DNA from 4 places in the Chromohalobacter sp. 48-RD10 genome. Region 1 is predicted to be linked to each of the others. Evidence: predicted binding sites of a transcription regulator. Region 1 holds the regulator's gene; each other region holds the start of a gene.
The links. Region 1 encodes sigma-54, which starts transcription at its own class of promoters, with help from an activator protein. Its sites were predicted from a motif close to TGGCACNNNNNTTGCTNT; they were not measured.

Region 1 (7,196 bases):
TCATCAAGCCGCCTGCGGTGTCCTCGGGGTAGGACAGCACGGTCTCGATCCGCTGGCGTTCTTGCGCCTCCATGGCTTGCAGTACTTCGTGAATGACCGTGTTGGGCAAGCGTTGCAGCAAGTCGGCGAGGTCGTCGACGTCGAGTCCTTCGGTCGCCGAGACGAGCTGTTCGGCGTCCATGCGGCTCAGGAATTCGCTCTGGATGTCGTCACCCAGGTATTGCAGCACATCGCCCTGCAATTCGGGGTCGACCAGTTCCCACAGCACATTGCGCTCACGCGGCGGCGTTGATTCAAGCAGATGGGCGACATCGACCGGGGCCAGGCCACGATTGAGCATGCGCCGCGCCTGGTCCAGCGCACCGCTTTCCAAGGCCTCGCTGAGGCGGTCCAGCCGAGGCTGTAATTGCTTGTGATTGGGGCTCATGGGGAATCGGCATCCTTTGTCGATTCTTGGGCGAAGCGTAATTCTAACATCGCTTCGGGCAGGCGCGAACGCTGTTCGCTAATCAAGCATCTTCCTCGAAGCGTGACTCGAACAAGGTGGTGAGGGCCTTGAGTACCTCGTCGGCGTCGTCGCCCTCGGCTTGAATGTCGAGTTCGGTCCCGCAGGGGGCTGCCAGCATGAGCAGTGACATGATGTTGGTGGCATCCGCTTCACGCTGACCATGGAACACACAGACGCGCGCCGCATAAGGTTGGCAGCATTGCACGAGCTTGGTCGCGGCACGTGCGTGGAGGCCGCGCTTGTTGGTGAGTTGCAGCCTACGACGCGGCATCGCCATCCTCCGGCAGTGCGGCTTGCACGCCCAATTCGCGATGGCGTAGGCGCACTCCACTCATTTGTGTCGCAAAATACCGAGCCAGCCCTTCGATCAGGTATACCGAGCGGTGCTGGCCACCGGTGCAGCCGATCGCGACGGTCAAATAACTACGATTGCTGGCAACATAGGCGGGGAGCCAGCGTTCCAACCACTGACGTATATCGTCGGCCATGGCGTGAACGTCGGGGTAGGCTTCGAGAAACGTGACGATTTGAGAATCGCGACCGTCGAAACCGCGTAGCTGAGGGTCCCAGTAAGGGTTGGGCAGGCAGCGCGCATCGAACACCATGTCGGCATCCAGCGGGACGCCGCGTTTGTAGCCGAATGACTCGAACGTCAAGGTCAGGTGTCGGCCGCTATGGCGTGCCACCTGCTCGGCGATGCGGCCACGCAGTTCGTGTACCGACAGGTTGGAGGTGTCGATGACCAGATCGGCGATATCGCGAATCGACGAAAGGTAGGCTTGTTCCTGTTCGATGGCCTCGGCGAGCGTCATTTCACTGGTTCGCGTCAGCGGATGACGACGGCGCGTCGCCGAGTAGCGTTCCAGTAGTATGCGCGAGTCGGCGGTCAAATAAACGACCTGGCACTGAATGCCTCGGGCGCGGATCTCTTCGAGCAGCACCGGGAAGCGTCTCAGGGCATCGGGAAGATTGCGTGCGTCGATACTGACCGCGATATGCGTGCGTGACGGCGGGCCTTCACGTAGCTCATCGATCAGGGGTGCCATGAGACTGGCCGGCAGGTTGTCGATCGCGTAGTAGCCGAGATCCTCGAGTGCTTGGAGGGCAATCGATTTGCCGGAGCCGGAACGGCCGCTGATGATCACGAGCTGCATGAGCGCCCCTTGTGTTGCGCGAGTATCAGTATGCGCGGATGTCAGTTTGCGCTGGTGTCGTGCTGGCGGATGGCCTCGATCAGAGTGTCGTAGAGCTGTCGTTGAGTCTGTGCCTGGCGTAGTTTGGTGCGAATGGCGCTATCGTTCATGATGGCGGCAACCTGGGCAAGCAACGACAGATGGGCATCGTCGGCTTCTTCTGGAACCAGCAGAACGAAGATCAGGTCGACGGGGTCGCCATCGGTGGCATCGAAGTCGATGGGCTCCTGCAGGCGTAGAAAACCGGCAATCGGCTCCTTGCAATGCGGATTGCGCGAATGCGGGATAGCGACACCATTACCGATACCGGTGCTGCCCAATCGTTCGCGGCCGATGAGACGTCCGAACACTTCCTGGCTATCGAGGCTGGGTGTGTTCTGCGCGATGAAGGTGCTGAAAAATTCCAGCACACGCTTCTTGCTCCCCCCGGCAACGCCGAAGAGTGCGCGTTCGGGGGGTAGGATGCTTTCCAATATCATGGCGAATTAACGGGCACCGGCGCCCTGAGCGCGTGCCTGCACCTTTTCCTTGTGTTTGACGAGCTGACGGTCGAGCTTGTCGGTTAGGGCGTCGATAGCGGCGTACATGTCGTCGCTTTGTGTATCGGCGTGCAGGTCCGCGCCTGCGGCATGAAGCGTGCATGCAGCCAGGTGGCGTTCCTTCTCGATGGATAACGTGACCTGGACGGTAGTGATGTTGTCGTAGTGGCGTTCCAGACGCGCGAGCTTTTCATTGACGTAGTCGCGTAGAGCATCGGTCAATTCGATGTGGTGACCGGTGATATTGGCTTGCATGGCACGCTCCTATTCCATCGGTTGGCACTTCGATTGTAACCCTTTTTAGAGCGCTGCATAGCCCTGGATCAAGGCTGGCTAACGAAGACCGCAGCGAGTCTACGCAGCGTGGCCGATACGTGCAAACTGCCCGCGTTCAGGCGAGTCGCTTGCGCTCGCTGGAGGAAGGTATACCCATCGCTTCACGGTACTTGGCGACGGTGCGTCGTGCGACCGGAATGCTGTCCTGAGCCAGGAGGTCGACGAGCTTGCTGTCGGATAGAGGCTTGCGTGGTGGCTCGTCGCCAATCAATTTCTTCAAGCGTGCACGAATTGCCGTGCTGGAATGGGCGTCGGTTTCGCCTTGCCCCCCGACGTGGCTGGAAAAGAAATACTTGAGCTCAAAGACGCCGCGAGGCGTATGAATGAATTTCTGCGTGGTCACGCGGGAGATGGTCGACTCGTGCATGTCTACCGCGTCGGCGATATCTGCCAGGATCAACGGTTTCATGGCTTCCTCGCCGCGTTCGAGGAAGTCGAATTGGCGTGCCATGATCTCTTGGCCCACGCGCAGCAAGGTGTCGTTACGGCTCGAAAGGCTCTTGAGCAGCCATTTGGCTTCTTGTAGATGCTGCTTGAGGAAGGTGTTGTCGTCGCTCTTGTCGGCGCGCTTGATGAGTGCAGCGTAATCCGGTTGGATACGTACGCGGGGCAGGGCCTCGGGATTGAGCTCGATGCGCCAATCCTGTCGGATGCGCCGCGCGATGAGGTCGGGAATGACATAATCGTTGCTGCTGTCCTCGAAGGCGAGGCCGGGGCGCGGGTCGAGGGACCGAATGAGGGCGATGACGTGGTCGAGCTCTTCATCGTCGAGGCGCAAGCGTCGCTTGAGCAACTTGCGGTCGTTGCCTGCGAGAGCTGCGAGGAACTGGCGTACCAGCCGCTTGGCCTGGGTTATCAGCGGCATGTCTTCAGGGAGGGCGCCGAGTTGCAGCAACAGACACTCGCGTAGGTCGCGGGCGCCTACCCCAGTGGGATCGAACTGTTGTACGCGCATCATGACGTGTTCGACATCGCCCACCTTGAGCCCCGAAAGGCCTTGGCCGCGCAAACCGTCAACAAGCTCGTCCAGGGGCAGGGTGAGATAACCGTCGGCCCCCATGGCATCGATCAGGCCTTCGGCAATATCATGTTCGCGCGGCGTCATGTCGGCCATGGCGAGTTGCCAGGCCAGATGGTCGTGAAGACTGGTATGCGCGGTATTGCGCTCTATATCGGGGCCTTCCTCGCTACCGCCACCCCCCGTCAGTGAGGGGCCTGAATCCTGGTAGGTATCACTCCATTCGCTATCCAGCGACAGGTTCTCGGGGATGTCGCTTGCCCAATCATCTTCCTGCTGCGTTTCGCTGACCTCGCGTTCTTCGAAGTCCTCCTCGAGCTCCAGCATAGGATTGGAGTCCAGCGCTTGCTGAATCTCCTGTCGCAAATCCAGCGTTGAAAGCTGCAAGAGCTGAATGGCCTGCTGTAACTGGGGCGTCATCGTCAGCTGCGTGCCGACGCGAAGCTGCAAGGTAGGTTTCATGGACATGGAGAATCGATCGTCGCTTCCTGAAACGGTTCTCGTACGTTATCTCGCGACGACGCTACTTGCAAGAATGAAAGCAACAATCATGCCATTTATATAAGCGTGCAGCGGTTCCAGCAGTTTGCGTTTACAATCTGAACTCATGGCCGAGGTAGACGTCACGCACTTTCTGGTTGGCGAGAATGGCCTCTGCATGTCCTTCGGCGATGATCTGACCGTCGCCGACGATATAGGCGTTGTCACAGATATCCAGGGTTTCGCGTACGTTGTGGTCGGTGATCAAGACACCGATATCACGATCACGCAATTGGCGGATGATGCTCTTTATCTCGCCAACGGAGATCGGGTCGACCCCGGCGAAGGGCTCGTCGAGAAGGATGAAGGCGGGCTCGGTGGCCAGGGCGCGGGCGATCTCGACGCGACGACGTTCGCCCCCGGACAGGCTCATGCCAGGGTTGTCACGAATGTGGGTGACGTGAAACTCCTCCAGGAGGCGCTCGAGCTGTGCCTTGCGCGCGGCCTTGTCGAGATCGCGGCGCGTCTCGAGAATTGCCATGATGTTGTCGGCGACCGAGAGTTTGCGAAAGATCGACGCTTCCTGGGGCAGGTAACCGATACCGGCGCGGGCGCGTTCGTGCATGGCCGCATGTGACAGGTTGCGCTCGTCGATGTGCACGCTGCCGGCATCGGCGCCTACCAGTCCGACAATCATGTAGAACGAGGTAGTCTTGCCGGCGCCATTAGGGCCGAGAAGTCCGACAATGCTGCCCTGACGTATGGTCAGGCTGATGTCATGCACCACGCGGCGGCCCTTGTAGCTCTTGGCGAGGTTGGCGGCACTCAGGGTCTTCATGGGCGTCGGGTCCTACCTAACTGGGGTGAGTGAATCACTAAACACGTCACTGCTCGCTATCGCGGGGCGTCAGCGTCATGCGAACGCGCTGGTCGCCATCGCCGTCATCGTCGGAGCGAGCCTGTACCTGGCGGCGGTCGAGGAAGTATTCGACATAGGCGCCATTGAAGGTATCCCGGGCCTGGTGTAGCTCGGCATTGTCGATGAGTTCCACGCGACGCTGGGCGGCATGATAGATCACCGTATCGCCCCAGCCCTTGGCCACCGGCTCGTCCGGCGCTGGCTTTTGCTCGAGATAGGCGCGTTCGCCACCCCCGCCATGGGCGGTGACCGTGGAGACTTCGCCCTGCGCGTTGCGTTCGATCTTCACGCGCGCGGCCGTCAGTTGCATACTACCTTGCTGCATATCGACATCGCCGGTATAGACCGCGGTGCCGGCGTTGTCGTCGAGATCCAGCTGATCGGCGACGATCTCGATAGGCTGGCTGGCATCGCTATCCAGCGCTAGCGCCGTGTGGCTGGCGAGTCCCAGCGCGGCGCATGCCAGTGCCATCGTCAATGGTCGTGTCATCATGATTCGTCCTCGGCAAGCTGTGGATGGTGGCCTCGCACATCACCGCTCAGACGCGCTTGATTGGTGTCGATCCAGGCGTCGAAGCGATTGCCGCGCACGCGCTGTTCATGCTGCCGCAATACGGCCTCGGTGTCACTCCAGGCGTGGCCCTCGCTGGACTTGTAGTACAGCACGTCGGTGTCGAGACGCCAGCCCTGCTCGGGTTGTACGAGCCGGGCATTCCCGGTCAGGGTGAGTAGATCGCGTTGCGGCCCCAGGCTTCCCTTGTCGCCGGAGATGTCCCACTTACGTCCCGCCTCGTCACGCACCTTGGCCTTCGGTGAGTCGGCGCGAATGACATCGTCGACAGGGGTATGCACGAGGCGCGGCGATTCAAGCGTCTGGTGGGGGGTGCCTTGCGCGTTGAAGCGCGTCATGGTGACGCCTTCTAAGTAGTAATCGGGCTCGCCTGCGTCATCGCTGGGGACCGGGCCAGGAGAAGAAGCATCGCGTTGTTCGACGATGGCCAGGCCGATACCAAGGACCACTAGTATCAGCAATAGCCCCAGCCGTGCCCATTTGCGAGAAGACAGAAAAGTCGGCATGACGCGCTTCATCCTTGGCCATCGAGATAGGGTGCGAGGCAAACGTCCCACCGTCCCTGGCAGCTCAGCAAGGCATCGCAAATTTCACGCACCGCGCCTTGGCCGCCCGAGCGCGCGGGAATCCAGTCGGCGTGCGCACGGACGTAATCCGGCGCATTGTTCACGCTCAGTCCGAGTCCTGCGGCGCGAATCGCGGCCAGGTCGGGCAAATCGTCGCCACAATAGGCGATCTCGTCCAGTGGTAGGCCGAGCTGTTCGCACAGGGTGTTGAGCGCGGCTAGCTTATCCTCGCGACCTTGTACGACGTGTGCGATGCCAAGCGCCTCGGCACGCCGGCTGACCATGGGCGACTCACGCCCGGTGATCAATGCCACTGCGATGCCGCTTTGCTGCAGTAGCTTGATGCCGAGACCGTCGAGAATGTTGAAGCTCTTGGTTTCCTGGCCATCGCTTTGCAAGTGTAGCGTGCCGTCGGTGAGTACGCCGTCCACATCCAGGGCCAGGAGTCGGATGCGGCGTGCCTTGTCGCGCCAATCGTCGGAATATGTCATGGGGCTCCTCAAATGACGCCGCTGACCAATAAGTCGTGCATGTGCAGCGCGCCGATCGGTCGTCCGTCGTCGTCGACCACGGCAAGTGCCGTGATACGATTGTCTTCCATGACCTTGACGGCCTCGGCGGCGAGTAGATCCGGCCGGATTGTCTTGCCGCCATGGGTCATGACGTCATCGACGCGCAGACGGCGAAGGTCGTCGTGTTGGTCGAGCGTGCGCCGCAGGTCGCCATCAGTATAAATGCCGGCTAGATGCCCGGCGTTATCGACCACGCAGGTAAAGCCCAGGCCCTGGCGGGTAATTTCCAGCAGAGCGTCGCGTAGCGGGCTACCCAGTGCGACACGTGGCAGGCGCTCGCCATGATGCATGAGATCTTCGACCTTGAGCAGCAGGCGTCGTCCTAGGCTACCGCCGGGGTGTGACAGGGCGAAGTCTTCGGCGGTGAATCCGCGTGCCTCGAGCAGGGCCACCGCGAGGGCGTCGCCCATGGCCAGCGCAGCGGTCGTCGAGGTGGTCGGCGCGAGGTCGAGCGGGCAAGCCTCACGGGCAACGGCGGTATCCAGATGTGCTTC
Region 2 (7,196 bases), on a different contig from region 1:
CTACTAAATGGGGATGCGTCACCGTGAATCAAGTCGCCGAGCGCGGTATTCGTTACAATAGTGGGCAAAATCGATGTATGGAGCCGTCATGCCTTTGCAAAACGACCGCCTGCTGCGTGCCCTGGCGCGCCAACCGGTAGACCGTACGCCGGTGTGGATGATGCGCCAGGCGGGCCGTTATCTCCCCGAGTATCGCGAAACGCGTGGCCAAGCCGGAAGCTTCATGGACCTGTGCCGCAACGCCGAGTTGGCGTGCGAGGTGACCATGCAGCCACTGGAGCGCTACTCGCTTGATGCGGCGATCCTGTTTTCCGATATTCTCACGATCCCGGATGCCATGGACCTGGGGCTGTACTTCGAGACGGGAGAAGGCCCCAAATTTCGCAAGACGGTGCGCAGTGCCGAGGATGTCGCCGCGCTACGCGTGCCCGATGCCGAGCGCGACCTTGACTATGTGATGAACGCGGTACGCACCATTCGCCACGAACTGGCGGGTAGCGTACCGCTGATCGGCTTTACAGGCAGTCCCTGGACACTGGCCACCTATATGATCGAAGGCGGCTCGAGCAAAGATTTCCGGCACGCCAAGGCGTTGATGTATGGCGACCCGGCGGCGATGCATGCGTTGCTCGACAAGCTGGCGCGTTCGGTGACCGACTATCTCAACGCCCAGATCCGTGCCGGTGCTCAGATCGTGCAGATCTTCGACACCTGGGGTGGGGTGCTATCGACGCCGGCGTATCGTGAGTTCTCTCTGGCTTACATGTCGCGCATCGTCGAGGGGCTGATCCGCGAGCACGAGGGGCGGCACGTGCCGGTGGTCCTGTTCACCAAGCAGGGCGGTCAGTGGCTGGAAACCATCGCTGATAGCGGCGCCGATGCCGTGGGCCTGGACTGGACCACCGAACTGAGCGATGCGCGGGCCCGCGTGGGTGACCGCGTGGCGTTGCAGGGCAATCTCGACCCCAACGTGCTGTTCGCCCCGCCTCAGGCGATTCGCGATGAAGTGGCGCGCATTCTGGCCAGCTATGGCAGTGGGCCGGGCCATGTCTTCAACCTGGGCCACGGCGTCAGCCAATTTACTGATCCCGATCATGTTGCCGCTTTTATAGACGCGCTGCATGAGTTCAGCCCGCGTTACCATGGCTGAAGGCGTGCTGCTGCTCGTGCTCGATGCCGAGTGCCCGATGTGTCGGCGCGCGGCGCATTTCGTGCTGCGCCACGCACGGGTGCCGGTGTACCTGGCGAGCCTGCACGAAGCGCCGGCACGGCGTCTGGGCGAACACTTCGGAGCTGACCCGAGTCAGCTCGATAGCGTCTGGCTGGTGCGCGAGGGAGAGTTGCATCGCGACAGCGACGCGTTGTGGCGTCTGGCCCAAGGACTTCAGTGGCCCTGGCGCGGCCTGGCGGCGTTGCGTTGGTTGCCGCGTGGATGGCGCGATGGCGTCTATCATGTCGTCGGACGCTGGCGCCATCATCTGGCACCGGTGACCGATTGGTCGCAACAAGCGCGTGCGAGCTGGGTATTGCACCTGGACGAAACGACCTGTCGGCGGCTGGGCTTGCCGCTCACCTTGATGGGATGCCGTCCATGACTACCGGCCATAACATAGCCATCCGCCACAAGGAGTGTAAGCCATGCCTGTTTCCCTTCGCTCTCTTCGCTGGTCGTGCCTGGTGCTGGCCGGCGTCAGCGTTGCCGTGATCGCCTGGGGCAGTCTGACGCCCGGCGCGGAGATGCCCCAGGACCTGCCCTGGGACAAGTTCAACCACTTCATCGCCTATGCAGGGCTGGCAGCGCTACTGCGCCTGGGAGGCCTACGCGCGGTGACGGCGCTGGGCCTGGCTGTCGGTTATGGTCTCCTCGTTGAAGGCTTGCAACTGGGCGTGCCGGGACGCAGCGGTGCCGATTGGGCCGATGTGCTGGCCAATACGCTGGGAGCACTCGCTGCGGTAGGGGCCTGTCATTGGCTGCTGCCCAGGCGCTTTCTTGTCGCGCGCGGATAGGCTATGTTGCGCAACTTTCCATGAATGCGATTTTGGCCTCTCGAAGGGGCTTTGACGATAGCGATTACGAGGGTTCCCATGACCGAGCGTCTCGACCAGGGCTGGTTCACTGAAGTGTTCGACAGCCACGGCAGTGCCTTCTCACTCATGATCACGGACAAGTTGCACGAGGTACAAAGCCCCTATCAGCATCTGGAAGTCTACGCCACCGAGACCTACGGTAATTTGATGGTACTCGACGGCTGCGTGATGCTCAGCACGCGCGACAACTTCCTCTATCACGAGATGATCGCGCATCCAGCGCTGTTCGCGCACACTGCGCCCAAACGCGTGGTGATCATCGGCGGCGGTGACTGTGGCACGTTGTGCGAGGTGCTCAAGCATCCGGGCGTTGAGGACGTCGTGCAGATCGACATCGACGAAGAGGTTACCCGGGCCTCGCAGCGTTACTTTCCCGAACTGACGGCGTCCAACGACGACCCGCGTGCCACGCTCAAGTTCGAGGATGGCGTCAAATGGGTGGAAAACGCGCCGGCAGGCAGCGTCGACGTCATGATTATCGACTCCACCGACCCCGTGGGCCCGGCGGAAGGACTTTTCGAGGCCGACTTCCTGGCGCGTTGTCACCGCCTGTTGGCCGACGGTGGTGTGCTGGTGCAGCAGAGTGAATCACCGCTTTATCACACGGGCTCGATCATTCGCGAGTTGCGTGCCGACATGCAGCGCGCCGGCTTCGATAGTGTTGCCACGCTGCCGTTTCCGCAGCCGGTCTATCCCTCGGGCTGGTGGAGTGTCACGCTGGCCGGCAAGAGTAACGACGTGACGCGCTTTCGCGAGACCGCTGCCGCTGCGGTGGAATTCCCGCTCGAGTACTACAGCGTCGAGACCCATCGTGGTGCATTGGCACTGCCGCCGTTCATGCGTCGTGCATTATCGGTGTGATGTGCAACATGTGAAAAACGCTAAAGGCATGTGACTTAGGTATATTGGCTAGATTGGCAGGCTCCTTGCTAATGTTGAAAGTGGCTCTCGAACAAGCCATCACAATAACGCAAGGAGCTTCTGCATGCTGTACAACAACAAGTTCATGGTTGCCCTCCCCGCCGCACTACTGCTGGGAGGACTGGCAACGGCCTCCCAAGCGGCGACGCTCGATGATGTAAAGGAACGTGGCTCCCTCAACTGCGGGGTGAACGTCGGGCTGGCGGGATTCTCGGCACCAGATGCCGATGGCAAGTGGCAAGGGCTCGATGTGGAAACCTGTCGCGGCATCGCCGCCGCTATCTTTGGCGATCCCGAGAAAGTCGAATTTACACCCTTGACCGCGAAGGAGCGTTTTACCGCGCTGCAGTCGGGGGAAATCGACGTGCTGTCGCGCAACACGACCTGGACGGCAACGCGTGACAACTCCCTCGGCCTGAACTTCACCACGACGACGTTTTACGACGGTCAAGGCTTCATGGTGAACAAGGACCTGGGCATCGAAAGCCTGGAAGACCTTGATGGTGCTTCCATCTGTATCCAGTCCGGCACCACCCACGAATTGAACCTGGCCGATTACTTCCCCTCGCGCGATATCGATATCAATACCGTGACGTTCGACACGCCGGATCAGACCGCCCAAGGGTTTGCTCACGGGCGTTGCGACGTGCTGACCTCCGATACCTCTCAGTTGAGTGCACTGCGTTTGCAGCTTCCCGAGCCGGATAGTGTCGAGATTCTCGAGACACTGATTTCCAAGGAGCCGCTGGGACCGGTGGTCCGCCAGGGCGACGATCAGTGGCTGGATATCGTGCAGTGGTCCATCTTCGCGATGGTCAACGCCGAAGAGATGGGCGTGAACAGCGACAACGTCGATGAAATGCGCGATAACCCGCCCAATCCCGGGGTGGCACGCCTGCTGGGTCAGGACGGCAACTATGGTGAGCAACTCGGCCTTTCCAACGACTGGGCGTACAACATCATCAAGGAAGTCGGCAACTACGGAGAAGTCTTCTCTAGAACGGTAGGTGAGGATTCACCTCTGAAAATCCAGCGGGGTATGAACGCCCTGTGGAACGAGGGTGGTATCCTCTACGCGCCGCCGGTCCGCTGATACGGTTTGTCAAGTACTCGATGATAGCACCCCGCATGACCTGCGGGGTGTCTTCTTGTGTCAGCGTATTAGAGGATCGACATGTCGCGTTCTCCTTCCGGCGATCGGGTTGCGTTGTGGCGTAATCCGACGTTTCGTGCCTATGTACTACAAGGTGTGTTATTAGCGGCGTTAGCGGCGTTAATTGGTTTTATCGTCGTCAATACGATGGCTAACCTCGAAGCAAGAGGAATCTCCACAGGGTTTGGTTTTCTCGATGAGCGCGCGGGCTTCTCCATTCCGCAGACGTTGATCGAGTATTCCGGCGACAGTACCTATGGGCGTACCTTTTTCGTTGGTTTGCTCAATACCTTGCTGGTCTCGGCCTTAGGTATCGTGATGGCGACGATCATTGGCTTCGCGGTGGGGATTGCCAGGCTGTCGTCGAACTGGTTGTTAGCGCGCCTAGCGACTGCCTATGTGGAAATCTTTCGTAACATCCCTCTGCTGGTCCAGATCCTGTTCTGGTATTTCGCGGTGCTGCAGGCACTGCCCAGTCCTCGCCAAAGTCTCAGTCTGCTGGAAATCGTCTTTATCAACGTGCGCGGATTGGTCATTCCCGACCCGCAGCCCCTCAGCGGTTTCGCGGCGACGCCTTGGGCCTTGCTTGTGGGCATCGTGGCGGCGATTGCGCTGGGCATCTGCGCGAAGCGCCGCCAGGTTCGTACCGGCAAGGCCTTGCCGATCTATTGGCTGGGCGCGGGCTTGATCATTGGCATGCCGCTATTGGTGTTCCTGCTCACGGGGGCGCCGCTCGAATGGTCCATTCCCGAGCTGACAGGCTTCAACTTCAGCGGTGGGGTGAGAGTCCTGCCCGAGCTGGTCGCTTTATGGTTGGCATTGTCGATTTATACCGCGTCCTTTATCGCCGAGATCGTGCGCTCGGGCATCCAGTCGGTCCCTGGGGGGCAGGTCGAGGCGGCCAATGCGCTGAGCCTGCCGGGCGGTATTACCTTGCGCAAGGTGGTGATTCCCCAGGCGATGCGCGTCATCGTGCCGCAACTGACGAGCCAGTATCTGAATCTCATCAAGAACTCTTCGTTGGCCACGGCGATTGGTTATCCCGACTTGGTGGCTGTCTTCTCGGGCACGACTCTCAATCAGACCGGGCAGGCCATCGAGATCGTGGCCATGACGATGGCCGTGTATCTGGTGATCAGCCTGGTGGTATCGGCACTGATGAATGTTTATAACGCGCGTACGTTGCTCAAGGAGCGTTGAGATGGCCGGTGAATCCATGCGTGATGTGATGATTGAAGCGCGGCGTCCACCGAATGCGCATCGGGGCGTCGTGAAGTGGCTACAGCGCAACCTGTTTAACGGTCCCCTCAATAGCGTGGTATCGGTGATCACCATTAGCGTATTGCTATGGGCATTGTGGCCTTTAGTGCAATGGGCCTTGATACAGGCCGACTGGCTTGGCGACTCGCGTCAGGCGTGCAGTGGCGAAGGCGCCTGCTGGGTATTCATCAGCGCACGGTTCGAGTCGATCATCTATGGCTTCTACCCTGAGGCCGCGCGCTGGCGGGTGGATATCGTCTTTGCGTTGATGGCAGGACTGCTTGCCTGGTTAGCGATTCCCAGGATTCCGGGCAAACGCTGGGCCGCGATCATCGCAGTGATCGGCTTTCCGGTAGCGGCGTATGTCTTGCTTCTGGGTGGCCACTTCGGGCTAATGCACGTCTCGACCCGTAACTGGGGCGGGCTGATGCTGACCCTGACCGTGGCCACGATCGGTATCGTCGGCTCGTTACCGATCGGTATCGTGCTGGCCTTGGGGCGGCGTTCGAACATGCCGCTGGTCAGGGCCGTGAGCGTCGTCTTCATCGAGTTTTGGCGTGGCGTCCCCTTGATCACCGTGCTGTTCATGGCCTCGGTGATGTTACCGCTGTTTGTACCGACCGAAGTCGAGTTCGATAAGCTCCTGCGTGCGCTGGTGGGGATCATGCTGTTCTGGAGTGCCTACATGGCGGAAGTCATACGAGGCGGGCTACAGGCCATTCCCAGTGGGCAGGATGAAGCGGGTAAGGCGCTGGGGCTCGGGTACTGGCATCGCATGGGGCTGATCGTGTTGCCTCAGGCCTTGAAGCTGGTCATCCCGGGGATCGTCAATACCTTCATTGCGCTGTTCAAGGATACCTCGTTGGTCTTGATCATCGGGCTGTTCGATCTGCTGGCGATCATCCGAGCGGGCCTGACCGATAGTGATTGGCTGGGCTTTGCCACTGAAGGGTACGTGTTTGCTGCCCTAGTATTCTGGGTATTTTGTTTCAGTATGTCGCGTTATAGCCAGTACATCGAGAAGCGCCTACAGACTGGCCACACGGACTGAATCATAACGACTAAACCAATAACGATAACGCCAAGGAACTGCATCATGAGCCAAGCGACTGCTACCTCTCACGGCGAAACGCCGATGATCGAGATGAAGGGTCTCAACAAGTGGTACGGCGATTTTCACGTGCTGCGCGATATCGACCTGACGGTAAAGCGCGGCGAGCGTATCGTCGTATGCGGCCCCTCGGGGTCCGGCAAGTCGACGTTGATTCGCTGCATCAACCATCTCGAAAGCCATCAGCAAGGCGAGATCGTGGTCAATGGCATGTCCATGACCCAAGACGTCAAGCGTATCGAACAGATTCGCCGTAACGTCGGCATGGTGTTTCAGCACTTCAACCTGTTTCCGCATCTCAGCGTGCTGGAGAACTGCTGCCTGTCGCAGACCTGGGTGCAGAAAAAGCCGCGAGCCGAAGCCGAAAAGACCGCGATGGAGTATCTGGAGCGCGTTCAGATCGCCGATCAGGCGTACAAGTACCCGGGGCAATTATCGGGCGGGCAACAGCAGCGCGTGGCGATTGCGCGGGCGCTGTGCATGCGCCCTGAGGTGATGCTGTTCGACGAGCCGACCTCTGCGCTTGACCCGGAAATGATCAAGGAAGTGCTCGATGTCATGATCGAACTGGCCCGCGAAGGCATGACCATGCTCTGCGTCACGCACGAGATGGGTTTTGCCAAGACGGTGGCTGATCGCGTCATCTTCATGGACCAGGGTCAG
Region 3 (7,196 bases), on a different contig from region 1:
GGCGTATCGGGATCGTACGCCGCTAACGTTGAATCGAAGGCGGATCATTAGTCCTTCCTTGCTGCAAGAACCCGCCCATGTCCTGCCATGGGCGGGTTCTTGCGTGTTTGCACGTGCCGTCGTGCGCCTCAATCAGTCCTGGCTCTGGATCAGCCCTGGCCGAGTACCTCGACACGTTGCTGGCGGTGGGCGCGGCGTAGCATGCGTAGCCGCGAGCGGGCTTCGTCACGCTCGATATAGCAGCCTTGCAGCCAACGCCGGCCGCCCTGGCCGACATCGAAGGCGTCACGGGCATGCAATAGGCGGCGGTTGTCGAAGATCACCAGGTCGCCGGGCGTGTAGGTGAAACGCAGCGCGAATTCGGGCTCGCGCAGCAGGCGTTGCAGGGCCATCAAGGCGGCGTAGGCGGGCTCCACGTCCTCGAACGGCGCCATCAAGGGGCCGCGCAGGAAGTCGGCGATGCGGACTTCGTCGAAATCGCCGTTGTCATCGAGCTTGATCATCGGCGCGTACCACACGTGATCGGTGGTGCGCGCGGTGTTGGCGTAGCACCAGTGCACGCGAGTGAGTGTCGCGAAGTGCTCGGGATGACGCTCGCGCAGGGCCTCGGCCACGGCGAAACCGTCCATCATAACCGCTTCGCCACCGACGGTGTCGTTTTCCAGGCAGTGCAGCAACTGCAAGCCCGGCTGATACTCGCGGGTGGGCAGGTCGACGTGCGGTGGTAGAGCGATCGAGGTATAGGCGTTGGACTCGGGGTCCGGCTTGGCGCGCACGTCGAACAGCGTGCCGAAGTTGGTGGCGCGCGGTGGACCGATGCGACGGGCGATGGCGTCGAGGCTGCCGGGCTCGGTGGGCAGATGGCGTAGCCGCACCAGGCCCTCGCCAATGACGGCTTCCAGCGCTTGTTCGAGGCAGGTATCCAGCGCCTGGGGATCGGCGCCGGTGTCGAGCCAGTCGTATGCATCGAGGGTCGTGGGCGCGTCGCGCTCGCTGCCTTTCCATAACGTGGCGGGGGGTAGCGGGGCATCGAGTTCCGCCAGGTGGGTATAGTCGTGCGCGCGCAGCCAGCCGGGGTGAAAGCGCAAGCGGCGTTGCTCCGGCGCGAAGACGATCACCAACGCGCCTGCCTCGTCGAGAGTCGCCTCGCTGACGGTGGGCCAGTCTTCGAGACGCGAGAGGTCGAGAATACGCTCGCGGGTATCCGGGTTGACGGTACTGGCATCGGCGGCGTTCTCACGCAGCCAGATGCTGTGGTATTGGCTGGTGCGACCGTCTTCCCAGTGCACTTCCACCTGGTGTGGTGTCGGGCGCACCTCGGCGATGGCGACTTCGACCGGCCAGGCGTCGTAATCCGGCGTCGCGGGGAGCGTCTCGCTGGGCGTATTGGCAGACGTGGCAGCAGGCGTGGAGAGAGTCATGACGACATCCTTGGCTACGAAACGTCGCCCTAGCATGACCTGACTCGTCGTCCATATTTACACCCCAAGCGACGGCTTCTTGCCGCAAGTCGTCATGTTGCGTCGTCCGGGAGTGGACGGCGTGCCTGGCGCGGGCTGGTACCGAAATGCTGCTTGTAGGCTCGCGAGAAACTGGAGGCGGAGGTGAAGCCGCTGGCCAGGCCGATGCTGAGAATGTCGCGGTCGGTTTCCCGCAATAGCTGGCGGGCATGCTGCAAGCGCAGACGCAGGTAGTGATCGCGTGGCCGCTCGCCGAGTTCTTGTTCGAAGAGCCGCTGCAGTTGGCGCAGCGAGATGCCGATGCGTGCGACGAGCCGGGCGAGTGTCAGCGGCGTCTCAATGTGACGCTCCATCAAGGCGACGGCCTCGATCACGCTGTGCTTGTGGGTCCCCAGGCGCTGGGTCAGATCATGACGCTGGTGGTCGTGGCGAGGCCGCATGCGGGCATGAATCAGCTGCTCGGAAACGTCAGCGGCCAGCGCATCGCCATGGCGGCGAGCGATCAGGTCCAGTGTCATGTCCATCGCGGCGGTGCCGCCGGCGCAGGAGAAACCGCGCGGGCCGACTTCGAACAGCGACTCGACGGCGTCGACTTCGGGAAAGCGTTCGCGAAACGCCGGCAGGCTTTCCCAGTGCAGGGTGACACGCTGCCCCTCGAGCAGGCCGGCGCGGGCGAGAATCAGGCTGCCGGTGTCGATGCCGCCCAGCACGCAGTCGCTTTGGTGGCGCTGCTGCAGCCAATGCAGCAAGTGGCGAGTCAGGCGCTCTTCGGGCTCGAAACTGGCACAGATGGCGATGCTGGGCAGGGCTGGCGCCGAGGCGAGAGTGTCGTCGGCGAGCAGCGTCATGTCATTGCTGGCGGTGACCGAGGCGCCGTCCAGGCCGATCACGCGCCAGGTGAACAGCCGCTCCCCGGCAATGCGGTTGGCGATGCGCAGCGGCTCGATGGCGGAGAAGAACGCCATCATCGAGAAACGCGGCAACAGCAGAAAGCCGATGGGCTCGGGTGACGCCCCGGCATAATGTAGACGCATCTCTCCCCCGTGATGGTAGCGACTCAGGTGGCGAACGGTGACGCAGCGAGGCGCGCAAGATGATTATCATAGCCCATTCCCATTGCATGGAGCGAAGCGTCGGGACAGGCATCGTGTTCCACGTCGCGTGAAATGACATGCTACGCTCGATGCTAGAGGCTACAAGGAGCACGACACGATGTCGGATGATGACGCCGCCGCCAACGCCGAGCTGGATGAGGCCACGATCCGCCTGGCCACGGAGATCTTCAACAGCGCACGTAACGGCGAGTCGGAAAAGCTACGCGGATGGCTGGCCCAGGGCTTGCCGCCCAATATGCGCAACGACAAGGGCGACAGTTTGCTGATGCTGGCCAGCTATCATGGCCATCTCGAAGCCACGCGGCTACTGCTCGAGCAGGGCGCGGACCCCGAGATGTACAACGACAACGGTCATCATCCGCTCTCTGGCGCGGCCTTCAAGGGCGATTTTGCCATGGCTGAGCTGTTGATCTCGCATGGCGCCTCGGTCAACGCCCGCTCTCCCGACGACAAGACAGCATTGATGTTCGCCGCCATGTTCGACAACGCCGAGGTCGTCGACTTCCTGCTGGCGCAAGACGCCGATCCTCATGCCACCGACAGCCGAGGCATGACGGCGAGCGAACTCGCTTCGGCGCTGGGCGCGACGCAGACGCCCGCGATGCTCGACGCCGTGTAAGCGCCTCTTCGCCACAATCGCCTGGAAACGACAATGCCCCTGAGAGCAGGGGCATGGCGAGTTCAGAGGCTGCTTCAGCCGGCTGGCTGAGTGCGCTTACACCGCGTCCTTGCCGGTCTCGCCGGTGCGGATACGGATGACCTGTTCGAGCGGCGAGACGAAGATCTTGCCGTCGCCAATCTTGCCGGTGTTGGACACCTGCGTGATGGCGTCGATCACCTTTTCGATCATGTCGTCGTCGACGGCGACCTCGAGCTTGACCTTGGGCAGGAAGTCGACCACGTATTCTGCCCCTCGATACAGCTCGGTATGCCCCTTCTGACGGCCAAAGCCCTTCACTTCCGTGACGGTAATCCCCTGAACGCCGATCTCGGACAACGACTCACGAACGTCGTCGAGCTTGAACGGCTTGATGATGGCGGTCACCAATTTCATCGTCTTTCTCCTCGCATCGTATATACGGGTGGCGCATACCACCCTCGATTATGCCCAACGATCATGCTTGCAAGCATACACCGCTGGTCGCGGGATTAAAAAAGGCCCCCGAAGGGGGCCAGGGGAGCACGCCAGCTCACTCGGTACTCCAGCAAGGTTTACGTCTTGCTGGAGGAAAACTCGGGGTAGGCTTCCAGGCCACATTCGGCCAAGTCGACCCCTTCGTATTCTTCTTCTTCGCTGACTCGGATACCCATCACGGCCTTGATGATCAACCATACGATCAGGCTGGCGATGAAGCACCACAGGAAGATGGCGAGGGCGCCGATGATCTGTGCACTGAAAGAGGCGCTGCTATTGGTGAGGGGCACCACCAGGACACCCCACAAGCCGGCCACACCGTGCGCGGAGATAGCCCCCACCGGATCGTCGATCTTGAGCTTGTCTAGAGTCACGATGGAAACAACCACCAGCAGCCCGCCGACGGCACCGATGAGCATGGCACCCAGACCCGTGGGTGACAGCGGATCGGCGGTGATTGCCACCAGGCCAGCGATAGCACCGTTGAGCGCCATGGTCAGGTCTGCCTTGCGGAACCAGATCTTGGCGAGAATCAACGCGGCGATCACCCCGCCTGCGGCGGCGGCATTGGTGTTGACCAGCACCTGCGCCATGTTATTGGCGGAATCGATGTTTGAGACCATCAGCTCGGAGCCACCGTTGAAGCCGAACCAGCCCATCCACAGAATGAAGGTCCCCAGCGTTGCCAGCGGCAGGTTGGCGCCAGGAATGGCGTAGATCGCGCCGTTCTTGCCGTACTTGCCCTTACGTGGGCCGAGTACCAGCACCCCGGCCAAGGCCGCGGCCGCCCCCGCCATATGGACGATGCCCGAGCCAGCGTAGTCGGAATAGCCCAGCTCGGCGAGCCAGCCGCCGCCCCAGGTCCAGTAACCGGACGTCGGGTAGATAATCGCGGTCATCACCACCGCGAAGGCCAGAAATGCCCAGAGTTTCATGCGTTCCGCCACGGCCCCGGAGACGATGGACATGGCAGTCGCCACGAACACCACCTGGAAGAAGAAATCGGCACGATTGGAATAATAGATATCGCCGTTGCTGCTCATCACTTGGCCGACGCTGTTTTCACCGCCAAGCAGGAAGCCCAGACTTGGCAGGAACCCGCCAGCGCCACTGGAATACATCAAGTGATAGCTGAACAGCAGATACATGGTGCAAGAGATGGCGAACAACATTACGTTCTTGGTCAGGATTTCCGCCGTATTCTTGGCGCGGACCAGGCCTGCTTCGAGCATGGCGAAGCCGGCGGCCATCCACATGACCAGCACGGCGCAGACCAGAAAGTAGAAAGTGTCGAGCGCGTACGATAGCTGCGTAATATCTTCAGTCATTTATTGTGTCTCCCTTCAGCCCTGGCCTTAAACGGCGTCGGCGCCGCGTTCACCTGTACGAATACGAATGACGTCTTCGAGCGGCGTGACGAATAGTTTGCCGTCGCCGATCTTGCCGCTGTTCGCGGCATTGCTGATCGCCTCCAGCACACCTTCCAATCGGTCTTCCTCCACGGCGATTTCTATTTTTACCTTGGGGAGGAAGTCCACGACGTATTCAGCGCCGCGATAGAGTTCCGTGTGACCCTTTTGGCGTCCAAAACCTTTCACTTCTGTGGCGGTGATCCCCTGGACGCCGTTGTCGGCCAGCGCCTCGCGGACATCGTCCAGCTTGAAAGGTTTGATGATGGCGGTAATGAGCTTCATGCCAGTTCTCCCGTTGTCGGCTTTCGCCTCTCGGGACGTACGCAGAAGCCATGCCATATTGGCTGTGTGCCATTAAAAACAGCTGTTTACGGAAAGATGTGGAAACTTCGCCGAGGGTAGTGCCCAAACATGGGCCGCTCGTCGCAAGGTTTTGGTGCGCAGTGCTGACGAGTCTGCACCAACATAGGGCATGCGTACTTCACCGGCCTTGCGTATGCTGTGGCGAGGAAGGAAACGTTCAATCCGAGGGAACTCTCATGGCGACACAAGACCTCTTCTCACGTCTCGCACAGCAAGTCGGCGACCGGCTCCAGGACGCCTCGCATGCGCCGGAAGATATCCAGCGCAGCGTTCAAGGCGTGATGCGCGGCGCCTTCGATCGCATGGAGCTGGTCTCGCGTGAAGACTTCGACATTCTGATGGAAGTGCTGCAGCGTACGCGTTCGCGTGTCGAATCGCTCGAGGCGCAGGTCGCGGCATTGGAAGCGGCGCTGGACGTGGGCCAGAGCGCCCCGGTGGCCGCCGCCGAAGGTGCCGAGCCGACGACCGAACACGACGCCAAGGACGACGCCGACGAGACGCGCACGTCTGATACCTCGCACAAGAACTGATCGTCGCCTGCTAACTGACGCCGTCTCGGCCCGTCGAGGCGGTCCCCTACCTTCCGCATCACGTGCGTTACTGTAGCCAATCAATTAGTGTATACGCATATTTTGATATTATCGGGAGGAGGCTGCATGGCGCTTGCCATCATCAATACGCGTGCCGGCTTGGGGCTGGAAGCGCCGGATGTGCTGGTCGAAGTACATCTCACCAACGGCCTCCCGGGATTGGCGATCGTCGGCCTGCCGGAGGCGGCGGTCAAAGAAAGCCGCGAGCGGGTGCGTAGCGCCCTGATCAACGCCGGTTTCGACTTTCCTACGCGGCGTATCACGCTCAATCTCGCCCCGGCGGATCTTCCCAAGGAGGGAGGGCGCTTCGATCTACCCATTGCGTTGGGCATTCTGGTGGCCTCGGGGCAGATTCCCGTCGAGGCTGTGGCAGGGTTGGAATGTCTGGGCGAGCTGGCACTGGATGGCAAGTTGCGTCCCGTGCGCGGGGTCTTGCCGGCGGCCCTGGAAGCGCGTCGTGCCGGGCGTGCTCTGCTTTTGCCCGAAAGCAACGCCGATGAAGCGGCGTTGGCCGGTGATCTGGACGTCCTCCCTGCCGCTGATCTGCCGCAGGTCGTCGCGCACTTGCTCAAGCAGGAGAAAATTGCACCGCACCAACTTGGTGAGCGACCTGCACCGCGCTTGGCCGAGCCTGACCTCGCCGAAGTGCGTGGCCAGCAGCAGGCCCGGCGGGCGTTGGAAGTCGCCGCCAGCGGTGGCCACAATCTTTTGTTCGCTGGCCCACCGGGTACCGGCAAGACCATGCTCGCCAGTCGATTACCCGGGATTTTGCCACCCCTCCAAGAAGATGAAGCGCTGGAAGTGGCCGCCGTGCGCTCGGTATGCGGCCTGCCGATCCTAGAACGCTGGGGGCAGCGCCCGTTTCGTACGCCGCATCACACCGCCAGCGGTGTAGCGTTGGTAGGCGGTGGCGGCAAGCCGCGTCCGGGAGAGATTTCCCTGGCGCATCACGGGGTGCTGTTTCTGGATGAATTGCCGGAGTTCGACCGGCGTGTGCTGGAGGTGTTACGTGAACCGCTGGAATCGGGGCAGATCGTCGTCTCGCGGGCGTTGATGCAGAGTTGCTTTCCCGCTCGCTTTCAGCTCGTCGCGGCCATGAACCCGTGCCCGTGCGGGCATCT
Region 4 (7,196 bases), on a different contig from region 1:
GATTGAGCTGATTATGTGGGTCGAACGCTGCTTTGAGACGCTGCAGGCTGGGATACAGCTCACCGAAGAACTGGGGCGCGTATTCCGAACGCACGCCCTTGCCGTGCTCGCCCCACAGCAGGCCGTGATAGCGCTGGGTCAGAGCGGCGACCTGGTCGGAAATCTCGCGGATCAGGGCTTCCTGCGCCGGGTCTTTCATGTCGATGGCCGGGCGTACGTGCAGCACGCCTGCATCGACATGGCCGAACATGCCGTATTCCAGTCCGTGAGCGTCGAGCAGGGCGCGGAACTCGGCGATGTAATCGGCCAGATGCTCGGGTGGTACGGCGGTATCCTCGACGAAGGGAATCGGGCGCTTTTCGCCCTTGGCGTTACCGAGCAGGCCCACCGCGCGCTTGCGCATGGCGTAGACACGACCGATCGCCTCGCGGCCCTCGGCCAGGGTATAGCCCAGACGCTCGACCTGGGTATCGGTGCCGAGGTGCGTACAGAAGGCCTCGACACGTGCTGCCAGGCGTTCGGGGTCGTCGTCGTTGAACTCGATCAGGTTAATGCCGTGGATATCCTCGCCTTCGGCGGGGAAGAACTCGGCCACGCCGTTCCAGACAAAGTCCTCCATGGCCAGCGCCAGCACCTTGTCGTCGACCGTCTCGATGGAGGTTGGACGCGCCTGCGTCTGGGTCGATGAAGAGGCGCCGCTCATCAGCGCCTTGGCGTCGCGCAGGGCGTCCATGAAGCCCCGGTAGCGGACGTTGACTAGTGTCGAGTGCGCCGGGATGGGCAGCACGTTGAGTGTCGCCTCGGCGAGGAATCCCAGTGTGCCTTCCGCGCCGCACAGCACGCTGTTGAGGTCGAAGTCGCCGTTGTCACGATACAGGTGCGCCAGGTCGTAACCCGTCAGGCAGCGGTTGAGCGGCGGAAACGTGGCCGCGATCAACGCACCTTGCGTGTCGGCGATCTCGTGGGCGGTGCGATGCGCCTCGCCGATGCGGTCGTCGCGCGCGCAGGTCTGCGTTAGCGACTCGTCGTTCAGCGGCTGGCTATGCAGGCGTTCGCCACCCAGCAGCAGCATGTCCAGCGCCAGCACATGATCGCGGGTCTTGCCGTATTCGCAGCTGCCCTGGCCGCTGGCATCGGTGGCAATCATACCGCCAATGGTCGCGCGGTTGGAGGTCGACAGATCCGGGGCGAAGAACAGGCCATGCGGCTTGAGGGCAGCGTTGAGCTGATCCTTGACCACGCCGGCCTGGACGCGCACGCGGCGGTTTTCCACGTCGATCTCGAGGATCTGGTTCATGTGCCGTGATACGTCGACCACCAGACCATCGGTAAGCGACTGACCGTTGGTGCCGGTGCCGCCGCCGCGTGGGGCGAGCACGATGGCCTGAAACTCCTCGCGCCCGGCGAGGCGTGCCAGACAGGCGAGATCCTCGGCATCGCGCGGATACAACACGGCCTGCGGCAGGCGCTGATAGATGGAATTGTCGGTGGCCATCACCGTGCGATTGGCGTAGTCCGGGGCGATTTCGCCACTGAAACCGGCCTGGTCGAGCGCATCGAGGAAGCGTAGGTAGGGCGTGGCGGCGCGTTTCGGGGTATCCAAGGGTGCGATCATGAAGTCTCAAGCTATCGGTCAGCGCCGGGCGACGGTTTCTGCGACCGTCTGGCCGTGCGGCGTCGTCGGGACGATACAGTCTGGGGATATTGAGGATACTTTACTGCAGCCTGCCGCGTGACGCATCCCGCCAGTTCGCTCGAGAAGGTGGGGAGCGTGGTGAATGGCGTGGCTTTTCCCTACAATGTGGGCCTATTCACGTGGCTTCATTATTTCTTTTCGACGGATAAGATCCATGCTCGATCCTAAATTGTTGCGCAGCGACCCGGCATTGGTCGCCGAACGACTGGCCCGTCGCGGCTTTACTCTCGACACGGCGCACCTCGAGACGCTGGAATCGCAGCGCCGCGAGCTGCAGACCGAGACTGAACGCCTGCAGAACGAGCGCAATACGCGCTCCAAGGCGATCGGCCAGGCCAAGGCATCGGGCGAAGACATCCAGCCACTGCTCGACGAGGTCAGTGACCTGGGCGAGCGCCTCGACGCGGCGAAAGCACGTCTCGCCGAGGTGCAGGCGCAGTGGGACGCGTTTGCGTCGGCGCTGCCCAATCTTCCCCACGACAGTGTGCCCCAGGGGTTGGATGAAGCCGACAATGTCGAGCTGAATCGGTGGGGAACGCCGGGCACGTACGACTTCGAGGTGCGCGATCATGTCGATCTGGGCGCCAAGTTCGGCTACCTCGACTTCGAGATGGCGGCCAAGTTGACCGGCTCGCGGTTCGCCGTCATGCGCGGTCCCATCGCGCGTCTGCATCGTGCGCTGGCGCAGTTCATGCTCGACAAGCAGACCCGCGAGCACGGTTACGAGGAATGCTACGTTCCCTATATCGTCAATGACGACTCGCTCACCGGCACGGGGCAATTGCCCAAGTTCGGCGAAGACCTGTTCAAGCTGGAAGGGGAGAACGACTATTACTTGATCCCCACCGCCGAAGTGCCGCTGACCAACATGGCGCGCGAGCAGATCTTCACCCCGGCTGAATTGCCCTTGAAGCTGACGGCGCATACGCCGTGCTTTCGCAGCGAGGCCGGCGCCTATGGACGCGATACCCGTGGTATGATTCGCCAGCACCAGTTCGACAAGGTCGAGATGGTGCAAATCGTCGAGCCGGAAACCAGCTATGACGCGCTGGAGGCCATGCGTGGACATGCCGAGGCCATCCTTCAGGCGCTCGAGCTGCCGTATCGCGTGGTCACCCTATGTGCCGGTGACATGGGTTTTGGCGCCACCAAGACTTATGACCTGGAAGTCTGGCTGCCGAGCCAGGAAACGTATCGCGAGATTTCTTCGATCTCCAACTGCGAGGATTTTCAGGCGCGTCGCATGCAGGCCCGCGTACGTCATCCCGAGCAGAAGAAGCCGCAGCTCGTGCACACGCTCAATGGCTCTGGCCTGGCGGTAGGCCGCTGCCTGCTGGCGGTGCTCGAAAACTACCAACAAGCCGATAGTGCGGTGGTGATTCCCCAGGCGCTGCGTGCCTACATGGACGGCGTCGAGCGGATCAACGCCTGACGTCGTCTTGAGCATGCCATTGCCGTACGCGGGCAATGGTATGCCTCGTCACTTGGTTATAACCTTCCAACCAGACGTTCCTTCCTGCGGATAGTCTAGACCCTTATCTTTCTGGCTATATAATTTCGTTTTTTAAGTCGATTCGGGAATAAAAGACGCCATGCCTGCATCTCCCCATGACGCCACATCACGTCAACCGAGCGCCACGCCCGGTTCTGGGCATGTCGCTTTGGTAGGCGCCGGCCCCGGCGATCCCGAACTCCTGACGCTCAAGGCGCTACGCCTTTTGCAGCAAGCCGACATGGTGCTGCACGACCGGCTGGTCAGCGATGAAATCATGGCGTTGGCCAATCCCGAGGCGCGACGGCTTTATGTCGGCAAGGCACGTTCCTCACATAGCGTGCCCCAGGAAGGCATCAACCAGGCACTGGTCGATTGGGCGTGTGCCGGTCATCGCGTGGTGCGACTCAAGGGCGGCGATCCGTTCATATTCGGGCGCGGCGGCGAGGAGCTGGAAACCCTGGCCCAGGCGGGCATTGCCTTCGAGGTGGTGCCGGGCATCACGGCGGCGAGCGGCTGCGCCGCCTATGCGGGGATTCCGTTGACCCATCGCGATCATGCCCAGTCGGTGCGTTTCGTGACCGGGCATCTCAAAAACGGTGGCTGCGGTCTCGAATGGCCGACGCTGGCGCGCCCCGGGCAGACGTTGGTGTTCTACATGGGGCTGGGGACGTTGGCGACCATTCGTCACGAACTGCAGGCGCATGGATTGCCGAGCCGGACGCCACTGGCGTTGATCGAGCAGGGCACCACGGCGCGCCAACGTGTGCATGTAGGCACGCTGGAGACGCTCCCCGCGTCAATGCTGGCGGCCATTGACGCAGGCGATATCCGCCCGCCGACATTGATCGTGGTCGGCGATGTCGTCTCCCTACACGGCACGTTGGACTGGTTCGTGCCCGATGCCGCGACCAGCCAAGGCTGGCAAGACGGTAAGCATCCCACGCCACTGGGTAACGCCTCCAGCGTTTGATTCCAACCGTCTTCCTGCCTTCTTCAAGTGTCTACTCGATCACCGAACGTAGCATTCGATTTCTCTCTTAGTTTCTGAAGTTTTGCACTTAATTGGTGCTTTTGAGACTTTCAAGACCTTCCTGTTGGTGCATGCATATTGTCTAGCTGCGCTAAAACAGTGCGTAAAAGCGCATGCCGTCCCTTTTGTATACTTCTTAACCTCTTGTTTTTTAGGTGTTTTTAAATCTGGTGCACGAGATTGGCACATGCCTTGCGACATGTCGTGTAGACGCCATCGTGCGTCGTCGCTGGATAACACGACAACAGCGTGAGTCGCGCTGCATAACAATCAGATCCGCAAGGAGTCATTCGTGAACAAGATCTCCACTACCACTGCATTGTTGCTGTCAATGGGTATCGCGTTGCCGGCCGCTGCTCAGGAAGACGACACCATCAGGGTCGGCATCCTGCACTCGCTCTCCGGCACCATGGCCATCAGCGAGTCGACGCTGAAAGATGAAATGCTGATGCTCATCGAAGAGCAGAACGAGAAAGGCGGACTGCTGGGCAAGAAGCTCGAGCCCGTGGTGATGGACCCGGCGTCGGATTGGTCGCGGTACGCCGAGCAGGCACGCGATATGCTGACCGGCGACGATCAGGTCGACGTGATCTTCGGCGGTTGGACGTCGGCGTCGCGCAAGGCGGTGTTGCCGGTAGTCGAGGAAGAAAACGGCCTGCTGTTCTATCCGGTTCAATACGAGGGTGAGGAGTCTTCCGAAAACATCTTCTACACCGGTGCGGCGCCCAATCAGCAGGCGATTCCCGCCGTCGATTACCTGAGAAGCCAGGGCGTGGAGCGCTGGGCGCTGCTGGGCACCGACTACGTTTATCCACGCACCACCAACAAGATTCTCGAGGCGTATCTCAAGGACCATGGCGTCGCGGATGAAGACATCATGGTCAATTACACGCCGTTCGGGTTCAGCAACTGGCAGTCGATCGTCTCTGACGTCGCCGACTTCGGCAGCCAGGGCAAGAAGACCGCCGTGGTCTCGACCATCAACGGTGATGCCAACGTGCCGTTCTATACCGAGCTTTCCAACCAGGGCATCAGCGCTTCCGATATTCCGGTCGTTGCCTTCTCGGTGGGCGAGCAGGAACTCAGCGGCATCGATACCGGGCCGTTGGTGGGCCACATGGCGGCCTGGAACTACTTCATGAGCGTCGATAGCGACGCCAACTATGACTTCATCGACAACTGGGTCGAATTCACCGGCGACGACATGGCGGTGACCAACGATCCCATGGAAGCGCATTACATCGGCTTCAACATGTGGCTGGAAGCGGTGCGTGAAGCCGGCACGGCGGACGTGGATGCAGTCAAGGATTCGATTATCGGCGTCACGGTGCCCAACCTCTCCGGCGGCTCCTCGGCGATGATGCCCAATCACCACATTACTAAGCCGGTGATGATCGGCGAAATCCAGGATGACGGCCAGTTCAGCGTGGTCTGGGAAACCTCGGGCAACGTCGCGGGCGATGCCTGGTCCGACTATCTCCCGGAATCGCAGAACCTGATCAGCGACTGGCGCGCGCCGCTGCGTTGCGGAAAGCTGAACGTCGAGTCGATGACCTGTGAGGACGGCGCCGGCGCCGAGTAAGCACGCTGACGGTGGGCGCGCATCGCCCACCGTTTCCTTACACGTCATGACGCCCTGAAGGACGGGGCGCTCCCGAATCGTGCGCCGCGACCGTCGCGGCGCGAGAAGGAATCCTTCGATGACGTCAACTCACGCGACGAATGTTCAACCAAAAAGCGTGACCGTCCCACAAGTCGGCTCCGATCTCCGGCATTGTCTGACGGTCGTGGCCGCACTGCTGGTGTGGCTTGCCCTCGTCTCGCCGGTGCAGGCCGAGGTGACACCGCAGCGTGCCCAGACCTTGCTGCAGGCGCTGGATACCAATGATTTCGATGCCAAGGCCGAGGCCGCACAGGCCATCGCCGCCAGCGACGCGGCACAGAAGACACGCTGGCTGGAGGCGCTTCTCGACGGTCGCCTGGCGCGCGAGCGCCGTGGCGAGCGTTTCTACATCATCACCGATGATAGCGGCCGTGAATGGCCGATCATCGATGCCATTACGTATGAGGATGCCGGGACGGGCTCCCGACGCAGTGTCGATGCGTTTCGCATCAACAACGCGCTGCGTACCCAGTTGCAAGGCCTGATCGCCTCGCTGTCGCTTGGCGCGGGTGACGAGGCCACGCGCCTCGATGCCGCGAAACGCTTGATCGGCGAAGTCGATGCGCAGAGCGTTGATGCGGTCACGACACAGCTCGACAACGAGGAAAGCTCCGCGGTACGCGCCGAGCTCGAAACCGCACTAGCGCTGTATCGCGTGGAGCAGGGCGATGTGACGGCCCTTGAGACGTTGAGCGGCAATCTCGATACCCGCGTGCGCAATTCCCTGACGACGATTGCCAATAGCGACGCTCCGATTGCCGCCGACGCCGAGGAGGTGCTGGCCGGTATCGAGAACAAGCGTGCCTGGTACGAGCGTGGCCAGACGCTGTTCTTCGGCTTGAGCGCGGGCTCCGTGCTGGTACTGGCGGCCATCGGCCTGGCGATCACCTTCGGGGTGATGGGCGTGATCAACATGGCGCACGGCGAGTTGATCATGCTGGGCGCCTACACCACCTGGATGATCCAGCAATTATTGCCCGGTCAGCCGGGTCTGGCGTTGTTGCTGGCGATTCCTGGCGGCTTTCTGGTTGCGGGGGCGTTCGGCATTCTCATCGAACGCAGCGTGATTCGTTTTCTCAAAGGCCGGCCGCTCGAGACGCTGCTGGCGACCTTCGGTATCAGTCTGATTCTGCAGCAACTGGTACGCACGGTGTTCTCGCCGCTCAACCGGCGCGTGAACTCGCCGGACTGGCTGCAGGGGGCGTGGCACCTCAACGAAGCGCTATCGTTGACCCTCAACCGTCTGGGCGTGCTGATCTTCTGCCTGGTGGTGTTCGCCGCGCTATGGGCGTTGATGCGCTATACCCGGCTG

Region 2: OP496_RS15215 (amino acid ABC transporter substrate-binding protein) is a predicted target of sigma-54. The motif match lies at 3,004-3,021, and genes of this name have one in related genera.
Region 3: OP496_RS05650 (P-II family nitrogen regulator) is a predicted target of sigma-54. The motif match lies at 5,443-5,460, and genes of this name have one in related genera.
Region 4: urtA (urea ABC transporter substrate-binding protein) is a predicted target of sigma-54. The motif match lies at 4,403-4,420, and genes of this name have one in related genera.

What each region holds. Positions count from the first base shown of each region.
Region 1 is NZ_JARANX010000002.1:386,216-393,411, reverse strand. Features, by position in the region: gene mgtE (magnesium transporter) at 1-427, opposite strand, end outside; gene OP496_RS04765 (HPr family phosphocarrier protein) at 510-779, opposite strand; gene rapZ (RNase adapter RapZ) at 766-1,662, opposite strand; gene ptsN (PTS IIA-like nitrogen regulatory protein PtsN) at 1,704-2,180, opposite strand; gene raiA (ribosome-associated translation inhibitor RaiA) at 2,187-2,495, opposite strand; gene OP496_RS04745 (RNA polymerase factor sigma-54) at 2,632-4,062, opposite strand; gene lptB (LPS export ABC transporter ATP-binding protein) at 4,187-4,912, opposite strand; gene lptA (lipopolysaccharide transport periplasmic protein LptA) at 4,959-5,486, opposite strand; gene lptC (LPS export ABC transporter periplasmic protein LptC) at 5,483-6,070, opposite strand; gene OP496_RS04725 (HAD hydrolase family protein) at 6,079-6,621, opposite strand; gene OP496_RS04720 (KpsF/GutQ family sugar-phosphate isomerase) at 6,630-7,196, opposite strand, start outside.
Region 2 is NZ_JARANX010000026.1:1,681-8,876, reverse strand. Features, by position in the region: gene hemE (uroporphyrinogen decarboxylase) at 89-1,150, shown strand; gene OP496_RS15230 (DUF393 domain-containing protein) at 1,122-1,595, shown strand; gene OP496_RS15225 (VanZ family protein) at 1,639-2,007, shown strand; gene speE (polyamine aminopropyltransferase) at 2,086-2,949, shown strand; gene OP496_RS15215 (amino acid ABC transporter substrate-binding protein) at 3,074-4,102, shown strand; gene OP496_RS15210 (amino acid ABC transporter permease) at 4,184-5,362, shown strand; gene OP496_RS15205 (amino acid ABC transporter permease) at 5,364-6,473, shown strand; gene OP496_RS15200 (amino acid ABC transporter ATP-binding protein) at 6,519-7,196, shown strand, end outside.
Region 3 is NZ_JARANX010000003.1:148,237-155,432, forward strand. Features, by position in the region: gene OP496_RS05620 (thioesterase family protein) at 1-26, shown strand, start outside; gene OP496_RS05625 (TauD/TfdA family dioxygenase) at 150-1,421, opposite strand; gene OP496_RS05630 (GlxA family transcriptional regulator) at 1,514-2,494, opposite strand; gene OP496_RS05635 (ankyrin repeat domain-containing protein) at 2,673-3,194, shown strand; gene glnK (P-II family nitrogen regulator) at 3,291-3,629, opposite strand; gene OP496_RS05645 (ammonium transporter) at 3,788-5,038, opposite strand; gene OP496_RS05650 (P-II family nitrogen regulator) at 5,066-5,404, opposite strand; gene OP496_RS05655 (accessory factor UbiK family protein) at 5,662-6,015, shown strand; gene OP496_RS05660 (YifB family Mg chelatase-like AAA ATPase) at 6,142-7,196, shown strand, end outside.
Region 4 is NZ_JARANX010000012.1:55,531-62,726, forward strand. Features, by position in the region: gene OP496_RS12650 (FAD-binding and (Fe-S)-binding domain-containing protein) at 1-1,615, opposite strand, end outside; gene serS (serine--tRNA ligase) at 1,851-3,128, shown strand; gene cobA (uroporphyrinogen-III C-methyltransferase) at 3,289-4,161, shown strand; gene urtA (urea ABC transporter substrate-binding protein) at 4,553-5,803, shown strand; gene urtB (urea ABC transporter permease subunit UrtB) at 5,922-7,196, shown strand, end outside.